Regions from separate parts of the Kitasatospora sp. NPDC088351 genome, predicted to be linked through region 1. Evidence: riboswitches for the same ligand, from Rfam matches in the RefSeq annotation. Region 1 holds a riboswitch; each other region holds the start of a gene.
The links. Region 1 has a riboswitch for thiamine pyrophosphate ahead of AB0P06_RS00375 (cytosine permease). Riboswitches for the same ligand answer to the same signal wherever they lie in the genome.

Region 1 (7,227 bases):
ACCTGGTCCACGACCTCCGCCCGGGCGCTGCGGCCGAGCGCGGGCAATGGCCCGAGCGGCCGCGCATAGCGACAGGCATTACTCAGCAGTTCGGAAAGGATCAGAACAGCATCATCAATGACCGGTTCGGGTATCTCCCGGTCGCCCAGATCTCGACGCAGTCGGCGCCGTGCGACCCCGACACTCGCTGGGCCGTGCGGCACTGCCATGGTCGATGAAGTCGGCACTTCACGCGCCACCATCAACGCCACCCCCGGACCTCCTTCAGCGTATGCCGAGGGATGGATGCCCCTTGGTAATGCGTCGGAAACGACTGCGGGGCGATCCCGCGCGGACATTTCAAACCGCGCGACCCAGGGTGGGCGGCAGGTGATTCCGTGCTCACCCTCCGTCGTGAAAACGCATAATTTCCGGCAAAAATTGTCGGCAGCAGGTTTGGTTCACCGGCCGAGCTGGGCGAGGACCTCGGCCGGGCGGTTGGTGATGATCGCCGACACCCCGAGCTCCAGGCACAGCTCCACGTCGGCCGGCTCGTCCACGGTCCAGACGTGCACCTGGTGGCCCAGCTCGCGCAGTCGCGTCACCAGCCGCGGCCTGGCCCGCACCAGCTCGATGCCGGGCCCGGCGATCCCGGCCCCGCCCGGCAGCGTCGCGCCCGGGCGCAGCCGGCCCCGCAGCGGCAGGCCGCGCTCGAACAGGAACACCCTCGGGTACTGCGGCGCGGTGGCGGCCACCCGGGCGAGCGCCAGCGCGGAGAAGCTCATGATCCGGGCCTGCGGGCGGCCGTCCGCGGGGTCTCCGGTGATCTTGAACCGGTCCAGCATCCGCAGGAGCTCGGCCTCCACCCGGCCCCGGAAACGGACCGGGTGCTTGGTCTCGATCGCCAGGTCCACCGGGCGTCCGCAGTCCGCGACCAGCTCCAGCAGGCTCTCCAGCCGCAGAACGCCCCGCAGCTCCGGGTCCGCGCTCGGTGCGCCCGTCTTCCAGGCGCCGAAGTCGTGCGCCTCCAGCTCGGCCAGCGTCATCGCGGACACCGTGCCGCGGCCGTCCGAGACCCGGCCGATCCTGCGGTCGTGCACACAGACCAGATGCCCGTCGGCCGTGACCCGGACATCGCACTCGACCGCGTCGGCGCCCTCGGTGAGCGCCCGCCGGTAGGCGGCGAGCGTGTGCTCGGGCAGTGCGTACGAGGATCCGCGGTGGGCGATCACCTGGACGGACGGCGCGGTGCGCGCCGCCGCCGGGGGGAGGTCGGGGCTGGTCACACGTCCCACGATAGGCGGCGGAAGTGACGCGAAAACGAAGACGGCCCCAACCTGAGGGGCCGTCTTCGCGTGGGGGGGCGGATCAGTCCCGCGCGTCCCGGCGGGTCAGCGGGGTGAGCGCCCAGGTGGCCAGGGCCGGCACCAGGAAGCCGAACAGCGAGGCCGAGGTCCACTCCTGCGGGGTGAAGTGCAGCGCCTCCTGGACGGAGGTCCAGAAGTCCGTCCACCAGCCGGCGATCGCGGTCGGCGCGATCAGCTGGTAGACGACGAAGCCCAGCGCCCACGGCAGCAGCATCAGCCGGCGGGACGGCGCGTCGGCGGAGAGGTTCCAGCCGCGCCGGCCGGCGCCGAGGAAGTAGTCGACCGCCAGCACCGCGAACATCGGCACGAACACCGAGCCGATCAGGCCCAGGAAGGCGTAGTAGGAGTCGGTGAACTCGGTGATCTGCAGAGCCAGCACCGTGATCAGCAGCCCGGTCCCGCCGGTCAGCACCCGGCGGTCCACCCTGGGCAGCAGGTTGTGGACGGACATCGCGGTCGAGTACACGTTGGCGAAGGACTGGTCCGTCTCGCGCAGGACCAGCACCAGCAGGAACGCCCAGCCGGCCCAGACGCCCAGGAAGGAGTCGAAGATCCGGTCCGGGTCGCCGCCGGACTGCAGCAGCGCGATCAGGCCCAGCACGTAGCACCAGACCTGGGCGACGGTGTAGCCGGAGAAGCTGCCCCAGAACGCGGCGCGCGGGGTGCGCGAGTGCCGGGTGTAGTCGGCGGCCAGCGGCACGAAGGAGATCGACACCGCGATCATCGCGTCGGTGGCCTTCAGGAAGCCGTGCCAGTTGCCCGCGCCCGGGTCCGGCACGCCGTGCCGGCCCAGCTGGACGGTGAAGTACACCATCGCGACCGCGACCGCCCCGGCGACGAACCGCCGCAGCACCGCGATCGAGCCCAGCGGCCAGATGGTCAGCGCGGTGGTCAGCGCGCCCGCCAGCAGGACGAAGGCCCAGCGGTAGCCCTCGGTGTGGACGACGGTCTGCGCGCCCATCGCGATCACCAGCAGCTCGTACACGCCCCAGCCGACGCACTGGACGATGTTCAGCACCGTCGGCACGTACGAGAGCTTCGTCCCGAACAGCCCGCGCAGGTTCGCCATCGCCGGTGCGCCGGTACGGGCCCCGATCAGGGCGGCCACACCGAGCATCGCGGTGCCGACCACGGTCCCGGCCGCGATCGCGGTCACGGCGGCGGCCAGGGAGAGCTCGCTGCCCCGCGCGCCCAGCACGGTGGCGGCGGTGGTGAAGCCGATCAGGCTGACGCCGAGGTTCATCCAGAGCGCGAAGTGGTCGCGGAAGCGGAGCGTGCGCGGCGGCTCGGTGTCCAGGACGAGCGGCGCCTCGACCCGCTCGGACCGGTCCGGCCGGTCCAGGACGGCGGTGGCCGCGGCGGCGCCGGTCGCGGTGGGGGAGCCGGGCACGGCGGAACCGGGCGCGGGGGGACCGGCGTCGGAGTGAACGGTCGTGGACGGTTCGGAGAAACCCTTGGACGCGGGCGCGCCCGAAGAAGAGGATGGCGAAGCAGGCGGCATGGCCGATACTCCCTACGCCGGCATTACCCGGACAGGTTCCGGCGGTCAGCGCCCCCTCGACGGTCCGCCCACGGACGTCGTGGCGTACGGTCGACCAGCGCACTCTCAGCCTGGGAAGGTCCAAGCTCCCGCGTGTCAGTTGTGAGCGACAGGCTAACCGGCACGGGGGTGAACGCCAAGGCCAGGCGCTGGGCGCCCCGGCCGCGAGGGACATCCGGCGGCGGTGGGCGAGCGGCCGGTGGGGGTGGTGGTTCGGGGGCGTTCGGCCGGGTTTCCGGACGGGGCCGTCGGGCCTGGCTAAGGATTCTTATGACTTCTTCAGAAGGGTCCTTACGGCAATCGAATCGAGTGTGCGAAAAACTATGCTTCTTGGTCCTGTCAGCTATGGAGGTCGTCCGTGAGCACCGAGCGCGAGGTTGGGTCCACCGGGCCGCAGGGGGAACAGCCCTCCGGCGGCCAGGGGGTGGTGGGTCCCGCTCATGACGGTCCGGCGCAGCAGTCCGCGTCCGCCGCTGCCACCCCCGCACAGGCGCCCGCCGACCGGACCACCACCGACGTGGCACCGGCGGTGCCCGCCGCGCCCGCCGCTCCGGCGGCCGGCGGATCCACGCCGACGCTGGCGTTCAGCAAGATCAGCGCCCCGGCGCCGGCCGAGGCACCCGCCGCGGCCGCGGCTGCCGACGCTCCCGTGTCCGCGCCCGCCCCGGTCGAGGCCGGCCACCCCGGCCCGGGGTACATCGACGCCCCGCCGCCGGTCGTGCCGCCCGCCCCGGCGGGGCCGCCGGCCGCGCCCGCCCTGGCGCTCGCCGAGGCACCGGCCCTGCCGACGGCGCCCGTCGCGCCCGCCGTCAACCCGTACGCCACCACGGGCGCCCCGGCCGCCGCGGCGCACGACCCGTACGGTGCCCCGCCCGCCGCGGCCCACGACCCGTACGGCGCCCCGGCGGGCCCGCCCGCGCAGCAGCACCCCTTCGGCGCGGGCCAGCCGCTCGGCGGCTGGGGCCCGCACGACTCCTCGGCCGGCGGCGCCGGCGGTCCCGGCCACCCCGGCGGCCCGCTCGGCTACCCGCCCGAGTACCCCGGTACGTCCGGCCCCGGCGGTCCGCGCAAGAAGCGCGGCGGCCTGGTCGCCCTGATCGCCGCCGTCGCCCTGGTCGCCGGTGTGGCCGGCGGCGCGCTCGGCGTGACCATCGCCGACCGCAACGACAACAGCGCCAGCTCCGCGAACGACCGCCGCAGCACCACCGTGCAGGCCAACAGCCCGGAGAAGAACGAGCCCGCCCCCGGCTCCGTCGCCGGCATCGCGCAGAAGGCGCTGCCCAGCGTCGTCACCATCAAGGCGCAGGGCAACGGCGAGTCCGGCACCGGCACCGGCTTCGTCTTCGACACCGAGGGCCACATCCTCACCAACAACCACGTGGTGGCGCCCGCCTCCAACGGCGGCAAACTGACCGTCAAGTTCGCCGACGGCAGCTCCTACAACGCCTCCGTGCTCGGCCGCGCCGAGGGCTACGACGTGGCCGTGGTCAAGCTGGACAACCCCCCGAAGGGGGACAAGCTGACCCCGCTTCCGCTGGCCGACTCCGACAAGGTCAACGTCGGCGACTCCACCATCGCCATCGGTGCCCCGTACGGCCTGGAGTCCACCGTCACCACCGGCATCATCAGCGCGAAGGACCGCCCGGTCGCCTCCGGCGACGAGACCGGCGCCCAGTCCTCGTACATGAACGCCCTGCAGACCGACGCCTCGATCAACCCCGGCAACTCCGGCGGCCCGCTGCTCGACTCCAGCGGCGCGGTGGTCGGCATCAACTCGGCGATCCAGTCCAACGCCTCCAGCACCGGCCGGGCCGGCAGCATCGGCCTCGGCTTCGCCATCCCGATCAACCAGGCCAAGTGGGTCGCCGAGACCCTGATCAAGACCGGCAAGCCCGTCTACGCCAAGCTCGACGTCCTCCGCAACGACGACTACAAGGGCGACGGCGCACAGATCCAGACCCGCGACATCCAGGGCACCCCGGCCGTCACCCCCGGCGGCGCGGCCGACAAGGCGGGCCTCAAGCCCGGCGACGTCATCACCAAGCTCGGCGGCAGCCCGATCGAGAACGGCCCCGCCCTGGTCAGCAAGATCTGGACGCACAAGCCCGGCGAGACCGTCGACGTCGAGTACACCCGCAACGGCCAGACCTTCAACACCAAGGTCACCCTCACCGAGCGCGTCGGCGACTGACCCCGTCCCCGAAACCCTGTGCACCGAACCCCGCCGGACCCGTTAGGCTGACCTCCGCCTGGAGAGCTGCCCGAGCGGCCTAAGGGAACAGTCTTGAAAACTGTCGTGGCGTGACCCGTCACCGTGGGTTCGAATCCCACGCTCTCCGCTGGTAGGAGAAACCGCCTGCTCAGGGCGGGTGTTGGCCCCAGGCCGACACCCGCCCTTCGCGTTTTCCACCGGGGTGGAGGCGGTGGGCCGACCGTGGGCCGGGGGTGGTGGGTTCACCTGAACGGGGGGTTTGGGGTGGGGGCGTCCTTGTGGGTGCGGCGAGGGGGCGTGTGCCGGGGGTAAGGGGCGGACTGCCCTGGGAGTGGGCCCGGCGAGGAGACACGGATGGCCTGGTACCCCGGCGCTGAGAAGATGGAGCTTCAGCCCGAGTCGGACGCGCAGCCGGCGATCGTGCCGACGCAGGTGATCTTTCACAGCATGGCGGCGCCCTGGACGCCGCGCCGCATCTACGAGTACTGGCGGGACTCGACCAACCTGGAGTCGCACTTCGGGGTCGGCTACGACGGCGGCATCGCCCAGTACATCGGCACCCAGACCCGGGCCGACGCCAACATGGCCGCGAACCACCGGCCGGACGGCACCGGCGCGGTGAGCATCGAGTCGGCCAGCAACGACCAGCACACCGATCCGTGGACGGCCGCGCAGATCGGGACGTTCATCGCGGTCGGGGTCTGGCTGCACCAGCGGCACGGCATCCCGCTGCGGGTCTGCCGCACCGCCGACGACCCCGGTTACGGCTTTCACCGGCTCTTCCCGGAGTGGTCGGACGGCGGCACCGCCTGCCCCGGCGATGCCCGGGTGCAGCAGTTCCACGGTCTCGTCCTGCCGGGCATCGTGGCCGGCGCGGGCGGTGCTCCGCCGCCCCCGTCCCGGTCGACGCCGGGGCCGGCCCGCTACCGGGTGACCATCAACGGCCTGGAGTACGGGTACGGCGCGCACGGCCCGCAGGTCCGGCAGGTGGGCGACGCGCTGGTGGCGTCCGGGCACGGCTCGCACTACACGGCCGGTCCGGACGAGGACTGGCGGGACGCCGACACCCTCAACTACCAGGACTACCAGCTCAGTCTGGGCTACACGGGGGCCGCCGCGGACGGCGTGCCGGGCGAGGATTCGCTGCGCCGGCTGCTCGGCACGCTGCCCTCGCCCCGGCGCGTCTCGGTGGCGCACATCGTCGCGGCCGCCCGGACCGACCCCGGCGCCGAACAGGGCCACCGGACGTACGGACCCGAGGTGCGGATCGTCGAACAGGCGCTGGCCGACGAGGGGTACCTGGAGCAGCGCTGGGTGGACGGCTCGCTCGGCACCAGGACGGTGCAGGCGTACGCGGCCTTCCAGCGCAGTCTCGGCTACTCGGGCGCGGACGCGAACGGGATCCCCGGTCAACGCAGCCTCCAAGTGCTCGGCCGGCGGCGCGGGTTCGACGTCACGGACTGAGGCGGCATGGACCGAGGTGGTGAGGACGGCGGCCCGGCCATGGGTGCCGGTGCTTGACCATGACACGGTGTGAGGGTCTGCACTGGGAGCCATCATGTTCAACATCGGAGACTTCGCCAAGCACGGCCGGGTGTCGGTCCGCATGCTGCGCCACTACGACGCGATCGGCCTGCTGCGTCCGGCCCGGGTCGACCGGGCCAGCGGCTACCGCTTCTACGAGGCCGCCCAACTCGCCCGGCTCAACCGGGTGATCGCGCTCAAGGACCTCGGCTTCACGCTGCAGCAGGTGCGGGACGTCCTGGACGAGCGGGTGGACGCGGCCGAGCTGCGCGGGATGCTGCGGCTGCGGCGGGCCGAACTCGCCGCGGCGATGGCGGCGGACGCCCAGCGGCTGACCCGGGTCGAGGCGAGGCTCCGGACGATCGAGAGCGAGGGAACCATGTCCGCGCACGATGTCGTGGTGAAGCGGGTGCCGTCGGTGCGGGTGGCCGAACTGACGGCGGTCGCCGCGAGCTATGAGCCGGAGGACGTCGGACCGGTGATCGGCCCGCTGTTCACGGAGCTCTGCCGGCGGATGGCGGAGGCCGGGGTGGAGGGGGCCGGCCCGGCGGTGGCCCGCTACGAGGACGCCCCGGACGGGGACGGCGCGGTGCTGGTCCGGGCGG
Region 2 (7,227 bases), on a different contig from region 1:
AGCCACCGAACCGGCCGGCCGAGCAGCTCGGCCGCCGGGGAGTGGTTCCCCGGCGCCGACGCCCCCGCCATGGCGGCGGCGGCCGTACCCGGCTCGGTACCGGGTGGCACCACGAGGAGGAGGAAGTGGTCCTCGAAGCCCCGGGTGAGGCTGATGGTCTCGGCGCTGGCGGGGAACCAGCCGATCCGGACCGATTGACCGTCCACGGTGACCGACCGGGGGATGTGGTACCAGGCCGAGGTGGACAGGCCGACCCGGAGGATGGGGCCCAGATGGACACTGAGCGCGGTGATCAGGTCCGGCAGCTCGGCCCGGGCGTCCTTCGTGCGGGGCCACCACGCGCCGTCGAACATCCCGCTGCGGGACATCGTCGGCTCCAGCACCAGCCGCGGCAGCAGGGGAACACCGGGGACGGACCACGGCCCCGGGGCGGAAGGAGTGGGAAGCGGAATCGGCATCATCAGGAGCCGCCCGTCCGGTCCGGAAAGAGGACCGATCATGACCCAGGGCGACACCAATGTGGGTACCGGTGTGCGACATGTCCTCGGTTGCCTCCCACGGTACTCCGCGCCGTCCCGCCCCCGGGCCGACCTGGCCCGGAGTAGCCTGGACATGTCCAGGGCACCCCGCATCCCGGTCACCTTCTCCGGCCTCGTCCTGGACGAAGGACCCTTCCGGGCGGCCGCCCTCGCCGCACCGGAGTCAGGCACCGGTGACACCGTGACCATCCACTCCACGAAGCCGACAGGCCTTCGCCACGACCTCACAGTCGCCGACGCGATGGAACCGTTCGAGTACCAGATCCCCGACGACAGCACCGTCGACCAGGCCGACGACATCCTCCGCAGCGCGGGCGTCCCCTACCTCCTCGTCCGTGACCACAACGGCCGCTGCGAAGGCCTGGTCACCCGGACGGGACTCCACCCGTTCCTCGCCCCGCCCTGGTACACCGAACTCACCCCGGTCAGCAGCACCAGGCACCAGCGCGGCCCGTTCGCCTGGCCGACCATGACCCTCTCCACGGCCGCTGTCGCGATGCGGATCAAGCACCTGACCGTCTGGCCGGTCATCGACGACGACGGCTACCTCCTCGGCATCCTCACCGCCGACCGGGTCGCCGGCCTGATCGACTCCGCCTCCGGCTGACCGGCGCGGAACCGCTGGGAGATCTTCATCAAGCAGAACATGAAAGCAAGCACCATCGGCATCTCCGTCACGCCCGGCCAGGGGCAGATCAACTCGATGCTCGGGAAGTACGTGCGGTAGCGCGTGGCATCACGGGTCAACAACCGGTAGCCGCGCACCGCCGCATGCGCACCGATGTGAAAGTCCGGCAACGGTGCGGGCTTCTGCCCGCCGCGCTTGCGGTACAGCAGAAATGCCTTGCCGGCCAGAAACCCCGCCTCGTAAGGGGCTCCCGCGCGAAGCCCTCGGCAGGAAGAACGGCGTCAAGGTCCTCGATCGCGGCGTACGCCACCGGGACCTCCGCGTAGACGATCGGATTGATCACCACTTCACCCTCGTTCTGGGCCTTGGACAGCGCAGCCTCCGCCCAGTCCGGGCGCCGGCGGTACTCGAACCATCACTGCCGACGGTCGGCCCGACGTCTCGTTATATGGCAGTGACTGGTTTTGTGCTGGTGTGCAAACGATCCACCTGAGAAGATCTTCACATCGCAGCTGTCGGGCCCGCGACGAAGAGGCGGACCGGCCTCAGCGAACGTCTGCATTTGGTTCCTCTGGGGGGGAAATTACCCATGTTCACGCACTCGTCCACCCGCCGTTCCCGCCTGCTCGCCGCCGCCACGCTGGTGGTCGCCACCGGCACCGCCGCGCTCGCCCCGGCGACCGCCTTCGCCGACATCCCCGCACCGAGCGACGCCAAGCCCCTGGTAGCCACCCTGGAGCCGGTTGCGGGGCAGGCCCCGCTGACCCGCGGTGGCAACGGCGCGGCCCTGACGATGACCGTCACCAACAACTCCGACCAGGAGCAGCCGTTCCACCCGGCGGTGACCGTCACGCCGGTGGGCTCCGCCCCGAGGGGATGGACCTGGATCGACTTCAGCGCCAAGGCGATCTCCGCACCGGCCACCTACAGCCTGATGAGTTGGGGCGACAACAGCGATTTCTCCGGCTACGTCGTGCCCGAGAACTCCATGTACTTCGTGCCTTTCAAGGTGCCGGCCCACACGACCTACAGCTGGGCGGTCTCCTTCAAGCTGAAGGCCGCCCTCCCGGCGGACGACACCGCCGTGCAGGTCGGGCTGGTGAACGACCTGAACGACAGCACCAACAGCGACCCGGTGACCCTGCCGGTCGCCTCCCCCACCGGCGCCCTCGTCCAGACCTTCACGAAGAACATGGGCACCGTCTCGTACAAGGAGCCGTTCGAGACCGATCTCGGCCTGACCAACAACGGCGCGGGCATCGACTCGACGATCAACCCGACGCTCCGCTTCAGCGACGGTTCCCGCCCGATCCCGGCCACCCTCAAGCTGGACGTGCTGCAGGACGACCAGTGGATCACGGTCCCCGGCTCGGACAACGTCTGGAAGCTGCCGCCGGTGGCCGGCGGTCTCGGCAAGGGTGCGAGCCACCACTACAACGTGCGGCTGTCGCTCACCGAATACACCGGGCAGTGGTCCTACCTCTCCGGCTCGCTCAGCCTCGCTCCGGACACCGACCAGGGCCCGGTCGACATCGGCGTGAAGGCGTCGTTGACCGTGATCGGCACCCCCGTCCCGTCCACCTTCACCGCCCAGAACTGACCGACACCGGTGCCCCGGGCAACCTTCGCGGCCCGGGGCACCGGCCGTTCCCGGAACGTTCGGCAGAGGGCGGGCTCGACACCGTCGTGGCTGCGAGCGAAGCCGGGGATGCGAACCGCCTCAACGTGCGGCACCTGCCCATAACGATCATTTACAGCGCCGGGCGGGCAGCCTGAGCGCAGTGCCGGGAAGCCCCTCCGCTTCCCGGCACTGCTGTCGGTCGGCATGGGCCGCGAGCCCGGCTTCGCTCCCGGCCCATGCCGACGGTGGAGCCCGATCAGTCCGCGAGCGGGAGGTAGACCCGGTTGCCCTGGGCGGCGAACTCCTCGGACTTGGCCTTCATGCCCGCCAGGGCCTCGGCGTCGAACTCGGTCTCCACGGCACTGGAGCCCTCGCCGTGCTCGGCCCGGATCTTTTGACTGATCTTCATCGAGCAGAACTTCGGGCCGCACATGGAACAGAAGTGGGCCGTCTTGGCGGGCTCCGCGGGGAGGGTCTCGTCGTGGAAGGCGCGGGCCGTCTCCGGGTCGAGGGCCAGGTTGAACTGGTCCTCCCAGCGGAACTCGAAGCGGGCGTCGGAGAGGGCGTCGTCCCAGGCCTGGGCGCCGGGGTGGCCCTTGGCGAGGTCGGCGGCGTGGGCGGCGATCTTGTAGGTGATGACGCCGGTCTTCACGTCGTCCCGGTTGGGCAGGCCCAGGTGCTCCTTGGGGGTGACGTAGCAGAGCATCGCGGTGCCCCACCAGGCGATCATCGCGGCGCCGATGCCCGAGGTGATGTGGTCGTAGCCGGGGGCGACATCGGTGGTCAGCGGGCCGAGGGTGTAGAACGGCGCCTCGTCGCAGATCTCCCGCTGGAGATCCATGTTCTCCTTGATCTTGTTCATCGGGACGTGGCCCGGGCCCTCGATCATCACCTGGACGTCCTTGGCCCGGGCGATCCGGCCGAGTTCGCCCAGCGTCCGGAGTTCGGCGAACTGCGCCTCGTCGTTGGCGTCGGCGATCGAACCGGGCCGCAGGCCGTCACCGAGCGAGAAGGTGACGTCGTAGCGGGCGAGGATGTCGCAGAGCTCCTCGAAGTTGGTGTGGAGGAAGTTCTCCCGGTGGTGCGCCAGACACCAGGCGGCCATGATCGAGCCGCCGCGCGAGACGATGCCGGTCTTGCGGCGGGCCGTCAGCGGGACGTACCGCAGCAGCACTCCGGCGTGGACGGTCATGTAGTCCACGCCCTGCTCGCACTGCTCGACGACGGTGTCGCGGTAGACGTCCCAGCTGAGGTCCTCGGCCTTGCCGTCGACCTTCTCCAGCGCCTGGTAGAGCGGCACGGTGCCGATCGGCACGGGGGAGTTTCGCAGGATCCACTCGCGGGTGGTGTGGATGTTGCGGCCGGTGGAGAGGTCCATCACGGTGTCCGCGCCCCAGCGGGTGGCCCAGGTCATCTTCTCCACCTCCTCCTCGATCGAGGAGGTGACGGCGGAGTTGCCGATATTGGCGTTGATCTTCACCAGGAAGTTGGTGCCGATGGCGGCCGGCTCGACCTCGGGGTGGTTCACGTTGACCGGGATGACGGCCCGGCCGCGCGCCACCTCGGAGCGGACGAACTCCGGCGCCAGGCCCTCGCGCAGGGCGACGAACTCCATCTCCGGGGTCACGATGCCGCGCTTGGCGTAGCCGAGCTGGGTGACTGCGGCGTCGCCGCGGCCGCGCAGGGGGCGGCGCGGGCGGCCGGGGAAGACGGCGTCCAGGTTCTTCAGGTTTCCGCCGCGCGGCGAGGTGTGCTTGATCCCGTCGTCCTCGGGGCGGGCCTCGCGGCCGTCGTACTCCTCGACGTCGCCGCGCTGGCGGATCCACGCGTCGCGCAGCGCGGGCAGGCCGCGCCGTACGTCGGGCTCGTACGCCGGGTCGGTGTACGGCCCGGAGGTGTCGTAGAGCGGGACGCTCTTCTCGTTGGTGAGCACGACCTCGCGGTACGGAACGCGCAGGTCGGGGCGGGACCCGTCGCGGTAGGCCTTGCGCCAGGCCGGGGTCGGATAGCCGGTGCCCGCGCTGCTGACGGCGGCGTTCTGGGCAGACTGCGGCTGTGCATCAAAAGTGGTCATCAGACCTTCAACTCCCTACGCCGGCATTACCCGGTCAGGTTCCTGCGGTCGGCGCAGCGTTCGGCACGTCCAGCGACGTCCCGGTCAGCGCCCTCTCAGCCCGGTGCTCCGAGCTCCCGTGTCCGCAGGCGGTATTGCCCGCGCATGACGTCCAACACCGTAGCGAGCCGATCGCGGCTGGTCCAGAGGGGGTCGGTGCCCGGCGATTCGGCCGGCGGGCCCACCGGGGGAGCCCGGCCCGGCAGACTGGCAGTCACACGGGCAGGCGACGAGGGAGGCCGTAGTGGTCGGAAGCACAGGGCGGGTCACCGGTCCGGTCGGAGCCGGTCTGGTCGGCGAGGTGATGGTGCACGTCAGGGAGCGCCAGGGGACGGAGGCCTTCCTGGCCTACCTCGCCGTACCGGGCGACCGGCTGTCGGTCGGCACACCGGTGGTGGTGGTCGAGTACCACCCGCCCCGGACCGTCTATGTGGCACCGGTCTTCCCGTGACACGCTTGTGACAGCCCGTCACGTCACTTCCCTTTCCTTCGAGTTGCCCTGAGCGGACAATCCGAACCGGCGCATCTCATGCGCCGGAAGGGGGAGTTGAACCATGGTGCTCATCATCGCGGGGGCCGTCGTCGCCGCGCTGGTCTTCGGGATCACGCTCTTCAAACTCATGTGGCGGGTGGCGGAGCCCAACGAGGCTCTGATCATCTCCGGCTCCCGGCACCGGACCGAGGGGGTCGGCGACGGTCTGGGCTTCCGGATCGTCACCGGCCGCGGGACCTTCGTCACGCCGGGTCTCCAGGGTGTCCGCCGGCTCTCACTGGACCTCAACGAGGCCGAGCTGAACGTCGAATGCGTCACCTCACAGGGCATCCCGGTCCACGTCAAAGGCGTGGTGATCTTCAAGGTCGGCGACGACGAGGTCTCCATCGCCAATGCCGCCCGGCGCTTTCTCGACCAGCAGAAGCTGATCAGCCAGCGCGTCCACAACGTCTTCGCCGGCCACCTGCGCTCGATCGTCGGCGGGCTCACCGTCGAGGACATGATCAGGGACCGCGAGCGGCTCACCGGGGAGACCAGGGCCGCCTCCGGGCTGGAGATGGAGAAGCTCGGGCTGATCATCGACACCCTGCAGATCCAGGAGATCATCGACCCCACCGGCTACATCAAGAACCTCGCCATCCCGCACGCCGCCGCCGTCCAGCGGGACGCCCGGATCGCCCAGGCCGAGGCCGACCGGATGGCCACCGAGGCGGAGCAGGAGGCCGCCGCGCGCAAGGCCGAGGCCACCCGCAACAGCCAGATCCAGCAGTCCGCCTACCAGGCCGAACGGGACACCGCCAACGCCCGCGCCGAGCAGGCCGGACCGCTCGCCCAGGCCGCCGCCCGGCAGGAGGTGGTCGTCCAGGAGACCAAGGTCGCCGAGCTGGAGGCCCGCCGCAAGGAGCAGCAGCTGCAGATCGACGTCCGCAAGCCGGCCGACGCCAAGGCGTACGAGACCCGCACCAGGGCCGAGGCCGACCGCGACGCCCGGATCTCCGCCGCCCAGGCGCAGGCCCAGGAGACCGAGCTGAAGGCGGCGGCCGAGGCCGGCCAGGTCAAGATCGCCGCCGCGGCCGCCGCGGAGGCCACCAAGCTGCGCGGGCTCGCCTCCGCCGAGGCGACCAGGGCCACCGGGGAGGCGGAGGCCGCCTCCGCCGAGGCCCGCGGTCTGGCGGACGCTGAGGCGACCCGGGCGATCGGGCTCGCCAAGGCCGAGGGCATCCGGGCCCGGGCCGCCGCCCTCTCGGAGAACCAGGAGGCCGTGGTGGCACAGGAGTTGGCGGAGAAGTGGCCGGACATCGTGCTGGCCGCCGCCGAGTCCTTCGGCAATGTCGAGCACATGATCCTGCTGAACGGCGCCGACGGGGTTGGCGAGCTGTTCGCCAAGGCCCTCACCATGGGCGGCACCGGCCTCGGCCTCGCCCGGCAGCTGCTCACCACCATGCACGGTCCGGAACAGCCGGCGGCTCCGGCGCCGGGGCCGGAACCGGGGCCGGTCCAGCAGGTGCCGATCGAGGACCGCGCGGTGACGGAGGCCCGGGTCCGACGGTCGGCGGACGACAGCTGACGGATGACAGGTAACGGATGACAACTTTCAACATTCGTTTTCTGTTATCTGTTATCTGTTAGTTGTCGGTTGTCCGCCGCCACCAGAACGACCGGCGCCCGCACCCCACGCAGGGGGTACGGGCGTCCGGGGTCCGTACGGGTCAGCTCTTGGCGGCCTTCTTCACCAGGATCACCACGGCGGCGGCGATGCCGACCACCACCAGCAGCTTGATGACCACGCTCAGCAGGGCGCCGACGACGCCGAACACGAACCCCACGATGTTC
Region 3 (7,227 bases), on a different contig from region 1:
CCGAGGCCGCCACCGTCCGCAAGTACTGACCGGTACCGGGGGTACGGCGGGCGGGTACGGGCGGACGGCGGCGGGCCCGGCGGGGTCAGGCCCGCAGCCGCCGGGACAGCTCGGCGGCGGCCGCCCGCGGGTCGTCCGCGCCGGTGATGGCGCGCACCACCACGATCCGGCGGGCGCCGGCCGCCAGCACCTGGTCCAGGTTGCCGAGGTCGATGCCGCCGATGGCGAACCACGGCCGGTCGGTGTCCCGCGCGGCCGCGTACGAGACCAGGCCGAGGCCCGGCGCGTGGCGGCCGGGCTTGGTCGGGGTCGGCCAGACCGGCCCGGTGCAGAAGTAGTCCACGCCGGGCTCGGCGATCGCCGCGTCCACCTCGGACTCGGCGTGGCAGGACCGTCCGATGATCACGTCCTCGCCGAGGATCGCCCGGGCGGCCGGCACCGGCAGGTCGTCCTGCCCGAGGTGCAGCACGTCGGGGCGGGCGGCGTGCGCGACGTCGGCGCGGTCGTTGACGGCCAGCAGCCTGCCGTGGCGGCGGCAGGCGTCGGCGAAGACCTCCAGGGCCGCCAGCTCCTGCCTGGCCTCCAGGCCCTTGTCCCGCAGCTGGACGATGTCCACCCCGCCGGCCAGCGCCTCGTCCAGGAACTCGGCGAGGTCGCCCTGCTCGCGGCGGGCGTCGGTGCACAGGTAGAGCCGGGCGTCGGCGAGCCGCCGGCGCGGGGTGTCCGCCGCCATCAGATCAGCATCGCCTGGGCGCGGCGCTTCACCTCGGTGCCGCGGTTCTCACACAGCGCCTGGATGGGGCTGCCGGGCAGCGACGGGTCCTCGGTGAAGAGCCACTCCAGGATCTCCATGTCGTTGTACCCGCAGTCGCGCAGGACGGTCAGGGTGCCCGACAGGTGCTTGACCAGGCCCTGGCCGTCGATGAACGCGGCAGGCACCTGCAGCGACTTGTTCGGGCCGCGCCGGACCGCGATCAGCCCGCCGCTGCGGACCAGGTCGCGGACCTCGGTGACCCGCACGCCCCACTGCTCCGAGATGTCGGGCAGGTACATCCACTCGGAAACGAGGGTTTCAATCTTGCTTTCGATCTCACTCACGCCACCAGACTGCCACCTCCACGGCCCGCCGCGCACCACTCACCACCCGCCGCACACCCGTCACAGGTCCGTCGAGCACCGGGCGGCCGCCTGCGGGCCCCGCCGCGCTACCCGGCGAGCGCCGACTTCAGCGGCACCGCGGGGTCCGCCGCCAGGGCCGGGTCCAGCGCCGTACCGCGCTCGATCAGCCGGCGGCCCTGGGCGAGGTCGCGCGGACGGTCCACCGCGAGCAGGGCGCGCGGCACACCGTCGCGCAGCCAGAGCACCGACCAGGACGGCTCCCCGGGTGAACCGCGCCACAGCGGCTCGTCACCGGCCCCGTGCCGCCCGGCGTACTGGACCATGCGGCCGAACTGCTCCGACCAGAAGTACGGCACCGGATCGTAGGGCGCCTGCGCGCCGAGGACGGCGGCGGCCGCCGCCGCGCCGGACTGCAGCGCGTGGTCCCAGTGCTGGACGGCCAGCCGGACGCCGGAGCGCGCCGACGGATAGCTGACGCAGTCCCCCGCGGCGAAGACGCCGGGCAGGCTGGTGCGCAGCCGCTCGTCCACCAGGACGGCACCGGCCGCGTCCAGTTCGACGCCGGAGCCGGCCAGCCAGCCGGTGGCCGGCCGGGCGCCGATCCCGACCAGCACCTCGTCGGCCGGCAGGTGCGAGCCGTCCGCCAGCAGCACCGCGCCGGGCTCCACCGCCGCGACCCCGACGCCGCAGCGCAGGTCCACCCCGGCCTCGGCGTACCAGGCGGCCATCGCCCGGCCGATCCCGGCGGGCAGCGCGCCGGGGACGGGCGCCGGGCCCATCTCGACGACCGTGACCTCGCACCCCGCCGCCCGGGCGGCGGTGGACACCTCGGCGCCGATCCAGCCCGCACCGACCAGCACCAGGCGCAGGCCCGGCCGGAGCAGGGCACGCAGCGCCAGCGCGTCGTCCAGGGTGTGCAGCAGGTGCGCGCGCTCGGCGCCGGGCAGGGCCCGCGGGGCGGCACCGGTGGCGATCACCAGCGTGCCGTACGGCAGATCGCCGGCGTCGGTGTGCAGCACCCCGGGGGTGAGGCCGGTGGCGCGGCGGCCGGTGAGCAGTTCGACGCCCAGGTCCGCGAAGTCGAGGTCGAGGGTGGTGGCATCGGCCTTGCCGAGCAGCACCTCCTTGGAGAGCGGCGGCCGGTCGTACGGCGCGTGGGGCTCCTCGCCGACCAGCACGATCCGCCCCCGCCAGCCGCCCTGCCGCAGCCCCGCGGCGCACTGCGCCCCGGCCAGCCCGGCCCCGACCACGACCACCTGATCCGTCCCGCTCAGCTCTGCCACGCCGTCACTGTACTCAGCGGCGGCCGTCCGTCCGGGCCCCACCCGGGCTCGGGTCCACCCCTCGTACGCGCCTTCGGCCGGGGCGGGACGCGGAGTTAAGGTGGTGGCACCAATTCACGGGAGCCCGGCGGACCGGGCTGAGAGGCGGGCTGACACGGCCTGCGACCGTCCGAACCTGATCCGGGTCATACCGGCGAAGGGAGAGCAGCGACTTTGACACGCTTGGCCAAGGGCGCGCATGCCGACGTCCTGGTGATCGGCGGGGGCATCATCGGCCTCGCCGTCGCCTGGCGCGCGGCCCGGCGCGGGCTGGGGAACATCGTGGTGATCGACCCGGCGCACGGCGGCGGCGCCGCCCGGGTCGCGGCCGGCATGCTCGCCCCCGTCACCGAACTCCAGTACGGCGAGGAGCCGTTGCTCCGCCTCGGGATGGCATCCAACGAGCGCTATGCCGCCTTCGCCGCCGAACTCACCGAGGCGAGCGGCGGCCAGGACACCGGCTACCGCCAGTGCGGCACCGTCGCCGTCGCCCTGGACTCCGACGACCGCGCGGAACTGCGTGAACTGCACGCCTTCCACCAGCGGCTCGGCCTGGACTCGCACTGGCTCACCGGCCGCGAGGCCCGCAGGCTCGAACCCATGCTCGCCCCCGGCGTCCGGGGCGGTCTGCACGTCACCGACGACCACCAGGTGGACGGCCGCCGGCTGGTCAGGGCGCTGGTCCTCGCCTGCGAGCGGGCCGGCGTCCTGCTGCACCGCGCAGAGGCCACCGAACTGCTGGTCGAGAACGACCGCGCGGTCGGCGCCCGGCTGGACACACTGGAGACCGTCACCGCCGACCGAATCGTGCTCGCCGCCGGTCCGCACAGCCACCGGCTGCCCGGCCTGCCCGAGGGCGTGCTCCCCGCGATCCGCCCGGTGAAGGGGCAGATCCTGCGGCTGCGGGTGCCCGAGCCGTACCGGCCGTTCCTCTCCCGCAACGTGCGCGCGGTGGTGCGCGGCCGGCACCTCTATCTGGTGCCCCGGGAGAACGGCGAGCTGGTGATCGGTGCCACCAGCGAGGAGCAGGGGTACGACACCACCGTCACCGCCGGCGGGGTGTACGAGCTGCTGCGCGACGCGCACGAGCTCGTCCCCGGCATCACCGAGCTGCCCCTGGTGGAGACCTCCGCCGGACTGCGCCCCGGCTCCCCGGACAACGCCCCGCTGATCGGTCCGACCGCCCTGCCCGGCCTCGTCGCCGCCACCGGCCACTACCGCAACGGCGTGCTGCTCACCCCGGTGACGGCCGATCTGGTCGCCGAGTACCTGGCCACCGGCGAGACGCCCGCCCTGGCGGCGCCGTTCACCCCCACCCGCTTCTCCCCCGCCCGCTCCACCACGAAGGCCCCCGCATGAGCGAGATCGCACTGACCGTCAACGGCGAGCCCCGGCAGGTGCCCGCCACCACCACCCTCGCCGAGGTGGTGGCCGCGCTGAGCGCCGCCAACTCCGGCGTCGCCGCCGCGCTCAACGAGACCGTGGTGCCGCGTGGTTCGTGGCCGCGGACCCGGCTCGCCGCGGGTGACCGGATCGAGATCCTCACCGCCGTCCAGGGAGGCTGACCATGGCGGACGACCTGCTGGACATCGCCGGGACCACGTTCGGCTCCCGGCTGATCATGGGCACCGGTGGCGCGCCCAGCCTGGAGATCCTGGAGCAGGCGCTGCGGGTCTCCGGCACCGAGCTCACCACGGTGGCGATGCGCCGGGTCGACGCCACCACCCAGGGCTCCGTCCTGGACGTGCTGGTCCGCAACGGCATCCGGGTGCTGCCCAACACGGCCGGCTGCTTCACGGCCGGCGAGGCGGTGCTGACCGCCCGGCTGGCCCGCGAGGCGCTCGGCACCGACTGGGTGAAGCTGGAGGTCATCGCGGACGAGCGGACCCTGCTGCCCGATCCGATCGAGCTGCTGGACGCCGCCGAGACCCTGGTCGACGACGGCTTCACCGTGCTGCCCTACACCAACGACGACCCGGTGCTGGCACGGAAGCTGGAGGACGTCGGCTGCGCGGCGATCATGCCGCTGGGCTCCCCGATCGGCTCCGGCCTGGGCATCCGCAACCCGCACAACTTCCAGCTGATCGTGGAGAGCGCCCGGGTCCCGGTGATCCTGGACGCGGGCGCCGGCACCGCCTCGGACGTGGCGCTGGCGATGGAGCTGGGCTGCGCCGCGGTGATGCTGGCCTCGGCGGTGACCCGCGCCCAGGACCCGGTGCTGATGGCCGACGCGATGCGGCACGCCGCCGAGGCCGGCCGGCTGGCGTACCGGGCGGGCCGGATCCCGCGCCGCTTCCACGCCGAGGCCTCCTCGGCCATGGCCGGCCGGGCCGACCTGGACACCCGCGAGCACCCGGCGTTCTGACCCGGGCGCGCCGGGGCGTGTCACAAGCCGGGCACAGAGGCCCCGGGCGCGGTGTCGCCCGGGGTCCCGCCCCTGCCCGCGCCACTAGAATCACCGGGTGGACATGGCATTGCACGACCCGCTGATCGGTACCCTGCTCGACGGCCGGTACCGGGTCGAGCAGCGCATCGCGGCCGGCGGGATGTCCACCGTGTACCGGGGTACCGACACCAGGCTCGACCGGGTCGTGGCCCTCAAGGTGATGCACCCCTCGCTCGCCGGGGACGACGGCTTCACCGGCCGGTTCATCCGCGAGGCCAAGGCGGTGGCCCGGCTGGCGCACCCCAATGTGGTCAACGTCTTCGACCAGGGCGCGGACGGCGGCACCGTCTTCCTCGCGATGGAGTACGTGCCCGGCCGCACCCTGCGCGACCTGCTGCGCGACCGCGGCGCGCTCTCCATCCGGGCCGCCCTGGACATCCTGGAGCCGGTGCTGGCCGCGCTCGGCGCCGCCCACCGGGCCGGTCTGGTCCACCGGGACGTCAAGCCGGAGAACGTGCTGATCACCGACGACGGCCTGGTCAAGGTCGCCGACTTCGGCCTGGTCCGGGTGCTGAACACCGCCGACGGCGCGGCCACCTCCACCACCGCGACCGCCGGCACCGTCCTGGGCACCGTCTCCTACCTGGCCCCCGAACAGATCCGCCCCGGCGCCGGGACCGACCAGCGGGTGGACGTCTACGCGGCCGGCATCCTGCTGTACGAGATGCTCACCGGCCACCGACCGCACACCGGCGAGAACCCCGTCCAGGTCATGTACCGCCACCTGCACGAGGACGTCCCCGCGCCGTCCCTGGCCGTCCCCGGGGTCGGCCCCGAGCTCGACGCCATAGTGGCCGGCGCCTGCGCGCGCGACCCGAAGGCCCGCCCGTACGACGCGGTCGAGCTGCTGGCCGCCCTCCAGCGGGTACGCCGCACGCTCACCCCGGCCCGGCTGGACGCCGAGCCGCCCGCCTCCACCCGGCCCAGCCCGCAGTACCCGACCAGCGAGCCGACCTCGGTGATCCGCCCCGCGGCCGGTCCCGCCGCCCCGGAGACCGAGCGCACCAGCGTGCTGGACGTCCCGCCGGAGCTGATGGACCAGTTGCTCACCGAGCCCCGCCCGTACGACGAGCCGGCGCCGGTGCGCACCCGGCGCCCGGGCCCGCTGCGCCGGCTGCCGCGCACCCCGCTGATCTGGGCCTCCGTGCTGGCGGTCCTGGCGCTGCTGGTCGGCGGCACCACGTACGCGCTCTCCGGTGCGCTGTACGGGACGGTGCCGAGCGTGCTCGGCAAGGACCGCGCGGAGGCGCAGCGCATCCTGGACGGCGTCGGCATGCACGGGCGCTTCACCGAGGTGTACAGCGAGACCGTCCCGGCCGGGCAGATCATCTCCTCCGATCCGGGGGTGGGGGCGCGGGCCCGCAAGAGCGACGCCGTCGCCGTCTCCGTCTCCCGGGGTCCCAAGCGGATCGCCGTGCCGGACGTCACCGGGAAGTCCGCCGAGCAGGCCGCGGCCGCCCTCTCCGGCGTCCAGCTGGCCCGGGGCGGCGTGACCGAGACGTACGACGACACCGTGCCGGAGGGCTCGGTGATCAGCAGTTCGCCGGCGGCCGGGCAGCGGCTGCCGGAGAACACCCCGGTCTCGCTGGTGGTGAGCAAGGGCATGGTGCCCGTTCCGGACGTGACCGGGATGTCCAAGGACGACGCCGCCAAGGCGCTCCAGGCCGCCGGGTTCGCCATGCAGAGCAGCGGCGTCAACCTGTTCGGCACCGGCAAGGTCTCCAGCCAGTCCCCCGCCGCCGGCGAGCGCCGCCCGCAGCACACGGTGGTAACGGTCAGCTTCCCGTTCCTCTAGAGGATGTCCGTCAGCGCAGCGGGCCGTCGCCCGGCTCCTCCTGGTGGGAGTAGCGCTGCTGCCGCCAGGGGTCGGCGAGGTTGTGGTAGCCGCGTTCCTCCCAGAAACCGCGGCGGTCGGCCCGCATGTACTCCACCGCCCTGACCCATTTGGGCCCCTTCCAGGCGTACAGCTGCGGGACGACCAGACGGACCGGGAAGCCGTGCTCGGCGGTGAGCGACTCGCCGTTGCGGTGGGTGGCGAAGACCGTCCGGGGGTCGGCGAAGTCGGCGAGCCGGAGGTTGGCGCTGTAGCCGTACTCGGCCCAGACCATGACATGGGTGACGCCGGGTGCCGGGGGCACCTCGTCGAGGACGACCGAGGCCGACACGCCCGTCCAGTCGCTGTCGAGCACCGAGAACTTGGTGACGCAGTGGAAGTCGGCCCGCACGGTGGTGCGCGGCAGCGCGTTGAAGCCGGCGAAGTCCCACCTGTGCTTCTCCGCCGAGGCGGTCGCCCCGAACACCTGGAAGTCCCAGGTCAGCGGCTTGAAACGGGGCACGGGT

Region 2: it holds a riboswitch for thiamine pyrophosphate, as region 1 does, so the genes downstream of both, thiC (phosphomethylpyrimidine synthase ThiC) here and AB0P06_RS00375 (cytosine permease) in region 1, are expected to answer to the same signal.
Region 3: it holds a riboswitch for thiamine pyrophosphate, as region 1 does, so the genes downstream of both, thiO (glycine oxidase ThiO) here and AB0P06_RS00375 (cytosine permease) in region 1, are expected to answer to the same signal.

Annotation. Positions count from the first base shown of each region.
Region 1 is NZ_JBFBIL010000001.1:91,364-98,590, forward strand. Features, by position in the region: gene AB0P06_RS00365 (ATP-binding protein) at 1-242, opposite strand, end outside; gene AB0P06_RS00370 (glycerophosphodiester phosphodiesterase family protein) at 441-1,265, opposite strand; gene AB0P06_RS00375 (cytosine permease) at 1,348-2,736, opposite strand; TPP riboswitch at 2,840-2,989, opposite strand; gene AB0P06_RS00380 (trypsin-like peptidase domain-containing protein) at 3,245-5,077, shown strand; tRNA gene AB0P06_RS00385 (tRNA-Ser) at 5,138-5,225, shown strand; gene AB0P06_RS00390 (peptidoglycan-binding protein) at 5,453-6,562, shown strand; gene AB0P06_RS00395 (MerR family transcriptional regulator) at 6,657-7,227, shown strand, end outside.
Region 2 is NZ_JBFBIL010000075.1:19,225-26,451, reverse strand. Features, by position in the region: gene AB0P06_RS33080 (DUF5994 family protein) at 1-458, opposite strand, end outside; gene AB0P06_RS33075 (CBS domain-containing protein) at 613-1,146, shown strand; gene AB0P06_RS33070 (hypothetical protein) at 1,757-2,767, shown strand; gene thiC (phosphomethylpyrimidine synthase ThiC) at 3,045-4,862, opposite strand; TPP riboswitch at 4,858-4,992, opposite strand; gene AB0P06_RS33060 (hypothetical protein) at 5,146-5,352, shown strand; gene AB0P06_RS33055 (SPFH domain-containing protein) at 5,456-6,961, shown strand; gene AB0P06_RS33050 (DUF5326 family protein) at 7,104-7,227, opposite strand, start outside.
Region 3 is NZ_JBFBIL010000013.1:33,758-40,984, reverse strand. Features, by position in the region: gene AB0P06_RS12925 (polyprenyl synthetase family protein) at 1-29, shown strand, start outside; gene thiE (thiamine phosphate synthase) at 86-733, opposite strand; gene AB0P06_RS12915 (Rv2175c family DNA-binding protein) at 733-1,098, opposite strand; gene AB0P06_RS12910 (FAD-dependent oxidoreductase) at 1,206-2,402, opposite strand; TPP riboswitch at 2,509-2,621, shown strand; gene thiO (glycine oxidase ThiO) at 2,616-3,800, shown strand; gene thiS (sulfur carrier protein ThiS) at 3,797-4,006, shown strand; gene AB0P06_RS12895 (thiazole synthase) at 4,009-4,806, shown strand; gene pknB (Stk1 family PASTA domain-containing Ser/Thr kinase) at 4,910-6,682, shown strand; gene AB0P06_RS12885 (molybdopterin-dependent oxidoreductase) at 6,693-7,227, opposite strand, start outside.